Regions from separate parts of the Yersinia aldovae 670-83 genome, predicted to be linked through region 2. Evidence: predicted binding sites of a transcription regulator. Region 2 holds the regulator's gene; each other region holds the start of a gene.

Region 1 (2,211 bases), 830 kb from region 2:
TGGATTCTTGTCATAGAAGCCCTGTTGCTTGGTTAGCTCATAAGCAGCGGTGGTGATAGGCAAGTAGCCTGTTTTCTGGTGCCATTCAGCAGCAATTTCCGGCTGGGTCAGGAATTGTAGGAATTCAGCTACGCCCTTATAAGTATCTTTGTCTTTACCATCCATCACCCACAGGCTGGCTCCGCCAATAATGGCGTTTTGTGGCGCATTTTTGGCATCCGCATCGTAAGGCATCATGCCAACACCGTAATTAAATTTGGCGTAATGGCGAATATCCGCAAGTGATCCGGAAGAGGCGGTGGTAATAGCACAATCACCGTTATAGAACTTGGCAGTCGATTCATCTTTACGACCAAAATAGGTGAAATCACCTTTCTTGTTCATATCAGACAGCAATTGAATATGCTTAACCTGCAAAGGCTTATTGAATTCCAATACCGCATCGGTGCCATCAAAACCATTATTACGGCTGGCAATGGGCTGACCATGCCAGGCACTAAAGTTTTCAATTTGAATCCATCCCTGCCACCCGCTGGCGTAACCACAACTTGAGCCAGCAGCGCGCAATTTTGCTGTATCTGCAGCCAGTTCCTGCCACGTTTTTGGTGGTTGATCCGGGTTCAAACCTGCTTTTTTGAAAGCATCTTTGTTGTAATACAACACCGGCGTGGAGCTGTTAAATGGCTGAGATAATAAGTGACCGGTTTTGGCATCAGTGTAATAACCCGCAACCGTCGGGACGAAAATCGATTCATCAAAATTAATATTGGCGTCTTTAAATACCTGGAAAACCGGCTTAATCGCCTTGCTCGCCATCATTGTGGCGGTGCCAACTTCATAAACCTGCAAAATAGCTGGCGCTTTCCCTGAACGGAAAGCAGCAATACCTGCCGCCAGACTTTGTTCGTAGTTACCTTTATAGACCGGCACAATTTTATAATCGCTATGCGACTGGTTAAAGCGATCAGCTAACGAGTTAACTTCTACACCTAACTCCCCTTCCATCGAGTGCCAGAAAGGAATTTCAGTTACCGCCATCGCATTGGCACTGAATGCCAAGGTCAGCGCAACACAAATCGACGTTTTACCAATAGCATTGTTAAACATATCTGGCCTCTGAATAAATCTGTATGGCTCATCTCAATGAATTTCTGTGGATGAGCGAAATAAATCAGTTTTTGTTCGGAAGCAAACATGACAGTTTTTCATTACAGAAATATAACCCCGACATGACAGAAACATGACAAAGGTATGAATGAACGATGAAAATAAAGAGTCGATCATGATGCATAAAGTGATTAAATAACACCAACAACTAATTTAATTACATTATTCACCTTAAAAATAGAAACAACGACAACTAAAATTTAAACATAAAAAATAAACAGACCTAAACCTATAACTTAATACCATGAATTGATATTATTAATAATATATATAAATATAAGAAATCAAGTATAATAAAATAGGACAAACTCTTGCTTGAAACAATGACAATTAAAATGTTAGTGTTCCTCCCAGCTTATGAGGAGGTATATTAACGTGACAATTTAACACCCTCGTTATCATTTTCAATATATGCTCATAAGCAGAGAAAGCCACTAACTCCCCTCCATTCGGATAGGGTTTATATATAACGGACTATTGGGTATTTATCATGAAAAAGACACTACTTTCTATCGTTACTATGGCTATATTAGCTAGCAGCAGTGTTTATGCTGCATCTGTAAACAAAGATATTGATGTTGAAGTTGAAGTCTTATCCTCAGTAAAAATGACCAGTCCTACTGGTGTGGAAATTAAGCAATTGAAGTTGGATTATGATACAGCATTGGGTGATGGTAATTACAATATTTCTCAGCCAATAGAAATATCCTCAATTAATGGATACAATAAAGTTAAACTTAGACTTGCAGAGGAGTTTAAGTTAGAAGAAAGCAATGGCACGGGTAAAGAGTTTACAAAAGTTGGAGTTATGGTGGGCGGTTTAACTATAGATCATACCACTGACCAAACGATTAACTTAGCCAATGGAAAAACAAACCAAATACTAACAGTGGCTGGTAAAGCAAGCGTTGATGCCTTAGATGGTGAAGTATACGCTGGTACGGTTAGACTTGTTATGGAACCATCAGCCTGATAAGAACATTATAATTTCCTTATAGTTAATACATACAGTCAGGGGTTTCCCTTGGCTGTATGCCAATTCCA
Region 2 (2,211 bases):
CTGATAGTGGTTTGCGATGGCTTCTTGTAATGCCAGTTGCTTTTGCCCACCGGATTCACCCGCCTGACTGGTGACCAAATCACGAGGCCGCAAGAACGGAATGGCGCAGAGTATGGCTGCCGGTTGCTGTTGCCTGTTTTTTAGAATAATAATTTGTTGTTCCAACCGGTTGCTGGCACAGGAGATTACGGTGGTATTCAGGTATGAAAGCAAACCGCGCGATTCATTCAATGTTGCCACTGAATCATGATTACCGCCGAGCACGACTAACTGACAGCCAGTGGGCTGGAGGCTGACAATAAAGCGGTTATACAGCTCGCGGGCATAGCTGGGTGGAGAACCTGTGTCAAATATGTCGCCGGCAATGATCAGCGCATCTACCTGATTTTCTTCGATCTGCTCAATGAGCCAGTGCAGAAATGCCTGATGTTCGGCAGCACGACTTTTGGTATAAAAATGCTGCCCCAAATGCCAGTCAGAGGTATGAATAATACGCATAAATCTCCCGCGATGGCAGGTTATCGGTCAAAGTGAATGGCGCTGATTATAAACGCTGGTAACAGGATGTCGCGGCTAAAAAAATATGATGAGATAAATCTTCGAGACGTCTCGCAACGTTGGCTACTGAATTTTGCAAATTTCATGAAACTTATCACTATGCTTATTGGTTGCGGATGTGTGATATTTTTCATAAATCTGTCACAAAAGTGACGCATAATGGCTTCCGAACTCAAATAGTGACCACTAACATACTGGCAGGGTTGATGATGGCAAGACGCATACTGGTGGTGGAAGATGAAGCACCTATCCGTGAGATGGTGTGCTTTGTGTTGGAACAAAATGGTTACCAACCGTTAGAAGCCGAAGATTATGACAGTGCGGTAATGCGCCTGTCGGAGCCTTTCCCTGATTTAGTGCTGTTGGACTGGATGCTGCCCGGCGGCTCGGGTATCCAGTTTATTAAACATATGAAACGTGAAGCATTAACACGGGATATACCAGTGATGATGCTGACCGCCCGTGGCGAAGAAGAAGATCGGGTGCGTGGGCTGGAAGTGGGCGCGGATGACTATATTACTAAACCTTTTTCGCCAAAAGAGTTGGTGGCACGTATTAAAGCTGTGATGCGTCGAATATCGCCAATGGCAGTCGAAGAAGTGATTGAAATGCAAGGGTTAAGTCTTGATCCTTCATCGCATCGTGTCATGTCTAATGAACACGCGCTCGATATGGGGCCGACCGAGTTCAAACTGCTGCACTTCTTTATGACTCATCCCGAGCGGGTATACAGCCGTGAACAGTTGCTTAATTATGTCTGGGGCACTAACGTTTATGTAGAAGACCGCACGGTTGACGTGCATATTCGTCGGTTACGTAAGGCGCTTGAAACTGATGGCCATGATAAAATGGTACAAACTGTCCGGGGAACCGGATACCGTTTCTCAACGCGCTACTGAGTTTTCAGTGCCGGAGAATTCGTTGTGTTAGAACGCTTATCATGGAAAATGCTGGCTATAGAGCTGGCTCTTTTTTGTTTGCCCGCACTCTTGTTAGGTGCTGTCATCGGCTATTTGCCGTGGCTATTATTAGTTTCGGTCGTCGCAGCACTGGTCTGGAATTTTTATAACCAACTCAAATTATCCCACTGGCTATGGTTAGACCGCAGTATGACCCCGCCTGCTGGCCGCTGGAGTTGGGAGCCGCTATTTTATGGTTTATACCAGATGCAACTGCGTAATCGCAGGCGTCGGCGTGAACTGGCATTGCTTATCAAGCGTTTTCGCAGTGGGGCGGAATCACTGCCGGATGCAGTGGTTATCACCACCATCGAGGGCAATATTTTCTGGTGTAACGGCCTGGCTCAACATCTGCTGGGGTTCCGATGGCCAGAGGATAACGGTCAGCATATCCTCAATTTATTGCGTTATCCGGAATTTAGCCAATATCTGCAACAGCAAGAGTTCGCCCGTCCGTTAACCCTGCAATTGAATAATGGTTATTTCGTGGAGTTCCGGGTGATGCCTTATACCGAAGGGCAATTGCTGATGGTGGCCCGCGATGTGACCCAGATGCGTCAGTTGGAGGGGGCAAGGCGCAATTTCTTTGCTAATGTCAGCCACGAATTGCGCACGCCATTAACAGTATTGCAAGGTTATCTGGAAATGATGCATGACCAAGCGTTGACAGGGCCGTTGCGCGATAAGGCTTTGG
Region 3 (2,211 bases), 1.1 Mb from region 2:
AACGAATTGTTGGAAAAACTGAAATCCAACATTGAAGAAGTGCGCGCCCGTGGTGGTTTACTGTATGTATTCGCTGATCAAGATGCAGGTTTCACTGATAGCGAAGGTATGAAAATCATTCAGTTACCACATGTAGAAGAGATTATTGCCCCTATCTTCTACACCGTGCCGCTACAGTTGCTGTCTTACCATGTCGCGCTTATCAAAGGTACGGATGTGGATCAGCCACGTAACCTGGCAAAATCGGTCACAGTTGAGTAGCTGATTTTGATGCTGATCAGATTTAATCTGTATTGATATATAACAAATAACCTACCATTAATAATGGTAGGTTATTTGTTTAATGATTTTTATAGTTATTTTTATTAATTACTCTGTTTATTTTTAATTTCGGTTAATTATGAATTTAATATTTTGTAATGTAAGTCATCTAGTGGCATTTGTTTTGATATGTAAGAGTTAGAATCCTGTAACCATAGTATTTTTTTATACTGATCAATTCTTTTTGTAAATACTTCTTATCATCATCGCACGAAAATTTTAGAGTTGAACTGCCCAGTGATTTAAGAACTGCACTTAACTCGGTAGCACTTTTCTTGGTGAACTTCCCTTGTTCTTCTACAGATTGAACTATTTTTGGGAAGGTGTATTTTATTAAAATTTCAGATATGTTCATATTAAATTTCATTCCATGTTTAAGTATAGATCTGCGTAGTCTCTAGCTAAAGATATTTCAAGTATCTGCAAATTTCTTTCATAAACAGTATTTCTGCTGCCAATATTTTTTAAGCTTTACGATGAATCGCCTCTGAGTGAGCAATACCGGAAGTTGTGATTCGACAGAGAGTGTCTCGTCCTATCTTTCTCGACTCAGAATGCCTCTGTTTTTTTGATTGTCATATAACTGTCATATTTCGTACATTTTTCTGTCATTAAACTGTCCTATTTTCTCTCCTGCACCATACTTAATCTGATGAAAAATTTTAGAGTTAATTCTAATATCCCATTAGGAGGGATTATGAAACTGATGCGTACCACCGTAGCCAGCATTGTGGCAGCGACTTTATCTATGACCACTGTGTCCGCGTTCGCTGCTGCTAGCCTGACAGGTGCAGGTGCGACATTCCCCGCGCCGGTGTATGCCAAGTGGGCAGATTCTTATCAGAAAGAAACAGGTAACAAAGTTAACTATCAAGGGATCGGTTCTTCAGGTGGCGTGAAACAAATTATTGCCAATACTGTGGATTTCGGTGCTTCTGATGCGCCATTGACCGACGAAAAACTGGCTGCTGATGGCCTGTTCCAATTTCCGACGGTGATTGGTGGTGTGGTATTAGCAGTGAATATCCCAGGTATTAAGTCCGGTGAGCTGACCTTAGACGGTAAAATACTGGGTGATATTTATCTGGGCAATGTGAAAAAATGGAATGACCCGGCGATTGTGAAGCTGAATCCGGGCGTAAAATTGCCAGATCAAAATATTGCCGTGGTGCGCCGTGCTGATGGTTCAGGTACTTCATTCGTATTCACCAGCTATCTGGCTAAAGTGAATGCGCAGTGGAAAGAGAAAGTGGGTGCGGGTTCTACAGTTAACTGGCCAACCGGTTTGGGTGGCAAAGGTAATGACGGTATCGCCGCATTTGTACAGCGTCTACCAGGCTCCATTGGCTATGTAGAATACGCTTACGCCAAACAAAATAACCTGGCTTACACCAAACTGGTTTCAGCCGATGGCAAACCGGTCAGCCCTACAGAGCAAAGCTTTAGCGCTGCGGCTAAGGGTGTGGACTGGAGTAAAACCTTCGCGCAAGACTTAACCAATCAGCAAGGTGATGATGTTTGGCCAATCACCTCTACCACCTTTATTCTGGTGCATAAAGAACAGAAAAATGCGGATAAAGGCACTGAAGTCCTGAAGTTCTTTGATTGGGCATACAAAAATGGCGCTGAACAAGCCAGTGCTCTGGACTACGCCACATTACCAAAAGAAGTGGTTGAGCAGGTTCGAGCTGCCTGGAAAACTCAGATTAAAGACAATAGCGGTAAGCCAATCTTCTGATTTACGGGCAAGCTGTGATTTATAAAATATTGATTCAATATATACCCTAAATAATTCGAGTTGCAGGAAAGCGGCAACTGAGCAAATCCCCAGGAGCTTACTCAAGTAAGTGACTGGGGTGAGCGAAAGCAGCTAACGGACATGCAGCTTGA
Region 4 (2,211 bases), 1.3 Mb from region 2:
GTCTTACTCTGCACGCCTCCGCCATCAACCAACATGGTTCCGGCAACCGCTGAAGAGAGCACTTGAGTCGTCGATACTGGCATACCGGTATAACTTGCAATACCGATAGAGACCGCCGCAGTCATCTGGGCAGAAACCCCTTGTGCGTAAGTCATGCCTTTCTTACCGATCTTCTCACCGATGGTCACTGCCACACGTTTCCAGCCGATCATAGTACCCAAAGAGAGGGCCAGAGCGACGGCGACGATAATCCAGGTTGGTGCATATTCCACAGTTTCCAACAGATCTTTACGCAGATTGTTAAGGAAACGGCGATCTTCCGCGTTGGTTTCTGGCAGCTTGGCAACAGTCCCTGCGGTTTCTGCGACGCACATCAGCAAGCGGCGCATATGGCTGCGTTGATCGACCGTAAGGTCATCATAGCTTTGCAGATTCGTCAGCAGCGCCTGTGCATGGTCAATAGCGATCATGGCTCGTGAGTTGTCACAATGGAACTGTGTCGGTGTATCCGGCAGCGCTTCCGGTGCAGGAACCAGTGGTTTCAACGCGACGGCATGAGGTAATACTTCACCGTGTTGCTGATAGAATTGTTGCAAGTGGGTCACTGCATCGCGGGTGCGTGCAATATCATAACCCGTTGCATTCATATTCACGACAAACCCGGCCGGAGCCACACCGATTAATACCAGCATGATCAAGCCAATCCCTTTCTGACCATCGTTAGCGCCGTGAGAGAAACTCACGCCGATAGCTGAAATGATCAGTGCAGTACGGGTCCAGAATGGCGGTTTACGTTTACCGTCTTTCTTTTCACGTTCAGCGGGGGTCAGATGAATACGTTGCTGCTTCTTGGTTCCGTTCCAGTAACGACGTAACAGGAACACCATCAAGCCCGCAATAACCAAACCCACAATCGGGGATAAGATTAATGACAGGAAGATTTGTATCATCTTAGGAACGTTCAGTGCATCCACTACAGATGTACTGGTCATTAATGCATTGGTTAAACCAATACCGATGATAGCACCAATCAGCGTATGAGAACTGGAGGCCGGGATACCGAAATACCAAGTACCCAAATTCCAGATAATCGCCGCCAGTAGCATCGAGAAGACCATGGCCAACCCGTGTGCCGAACTCACGTTTAACAGCAGATCAGTAGGCAGTAAATGAACAATGGCATAAGCCACGCTCAGGCCACCCAGCATCACGCCGAGGAAGTTAAACACCCCTGCCATCACCACAGCAACCTGTGAACGCATGGCACGGGTATAGATTACGGTCGCAACCGCATTGGCTGTATCATGAAAACCATTGATGGCTTCGTAAAACAGCACGAACAACAAAGCAAGAACTAACATTAGGCCGGTATGGAAATCCAGGCCAGCGAAAAGATGTAGCATAAGTGTTACGCCAGTTTGTGGACATGAACGCGGCGCATTATCAGTGACAATGGGGGGTGGGGAAAAGGAAAATATGACCTTTTTTTGACATGACCGCAGATAAAATGGTGCTTGCGAGCCATATATGTATTTTATATCAGCAAGTTACTTGGTTTTACCCTATGAGACATTTTCTTACTATGGTTTACTTTCGGTGCGCGACTTACAATCTCTCTCCGTTAATTTGTCGGTTGAATGTACTAAATATTACGATAACCCGCTAAAAGTGGGCAATTTTGCAGCGATGATGATTTTACTCAATGAGGCCCAGTGTGGAACAGTTTGATGTGGTAGTGATAGGTGCGGGTGCTGCGGGGTTGTTTTGTGCAGCTCAAGCCGGGCAAGCTGGATGCCGTGTGCTGTTGGTGGATAACGGCAAAAAAGCGGGCCGTAAGATACTGATGTCAGGTGGTGGCCGGTGCAATTTCACCAATATGTTTGTCGAACCTGTGGCCTATCTGTCACAGAACCCTCACTTTTGTAAATCGGCACTGGCACGTTATACCCAATGGGATTTCATCGACCTGATGAATCGCTATGGCATTGCCTGGCATGAAAAGACGTTGGGGCAGTTGTTCTGCGACGACTCAGCTCAACAAGTCGTTGAGCTGCTATTGAAAGAGTGTGAGCTGGGACAAATCACTGTCCGGTTACGTTGCAATATTCTGTCGGTTGAGAAGAGCGACACCGGTTTCGTATTAGATATTAATGATATGAAAGTGAGCGCTAACTCACTGGTGGTTGCTTCTGGTGGCTTGTCTATGCCTGG

The links. Region 2 encodes PhoB, which activates phosphate uptake and scavenging genes when phosphate is short. Its sites were predicted from a motif close to CTGTCATAAAACTGNCNNAT; they were not measured.
Positions count from the first base shown of each region.
Region 1: the regulator PhoB is predicted to act here: its motif matches at 1,228-1,247, upstream of ugpB (sn-glycerol-3-phosphate ABC transporter substrate-binding protein UgpB).
Region 3: the regulator PhoB is predicted to act here: its motif matches at 894-913, upstream of pstS (phosphate ABC transporter substrate-binding protein PstS).
Region 4: the regulator PhoB is predicted to act here: its motif matches at 1,475-1,494, upstream of pitA (inorganic phosphate transporter PitA).

Region 1 is NZ_CP009781.1:2,409,175-2,411,385, forward strand. Features, by position in the region: gene ugpB (sn-glycerol-3-phosphate ABC transporter substrate-binding protein UgpB) at 1-1,107, opposite strand, end outside; gene AT01_RS10975 (CS1 type fimbrial major subunit) at 1,658-2,140, shown strand.
Region 2 is NZ_CP009781.1:1,580,203-1,582,413, reverse strand. Features, by position in the region: gene sbcD (exonuclease subunit SbcD) at 1-498, opposite strand, end outside; gene phoB (phosphate response regulator transcription factor PhoB) at 768-1,457, shown strand; gene phoR (phosphate regulon sensor histidine kinase PhoR) at 1,482-2,211, shown strand, end outside.
Region 3 is NZ_CP009781.1:2,699,916-2,702,126, forward strand. Features, by position in the region: gene glmS (glutamine--fructose-6-phosphate transaminase (isomerizing)) at 1-261, shown strand, start outside; gene pstS (phosphate ABC transporter substrate-binding protein PstS) at 1,019-2,059, shown strand.
Region 4 is NZ_CP009781.1:2,870,169-2,872,379, forward strand. Features, by position in the region: gene pitA (inorganic phosphate transporter PitA) at 1-1,403, opposite strand, end outside; gene AT01_RS12970 (BaiN/RdsA family NAD(P)/FAD-dependent oxidoreductase) at 1,715-2,211, shown strand, end outside.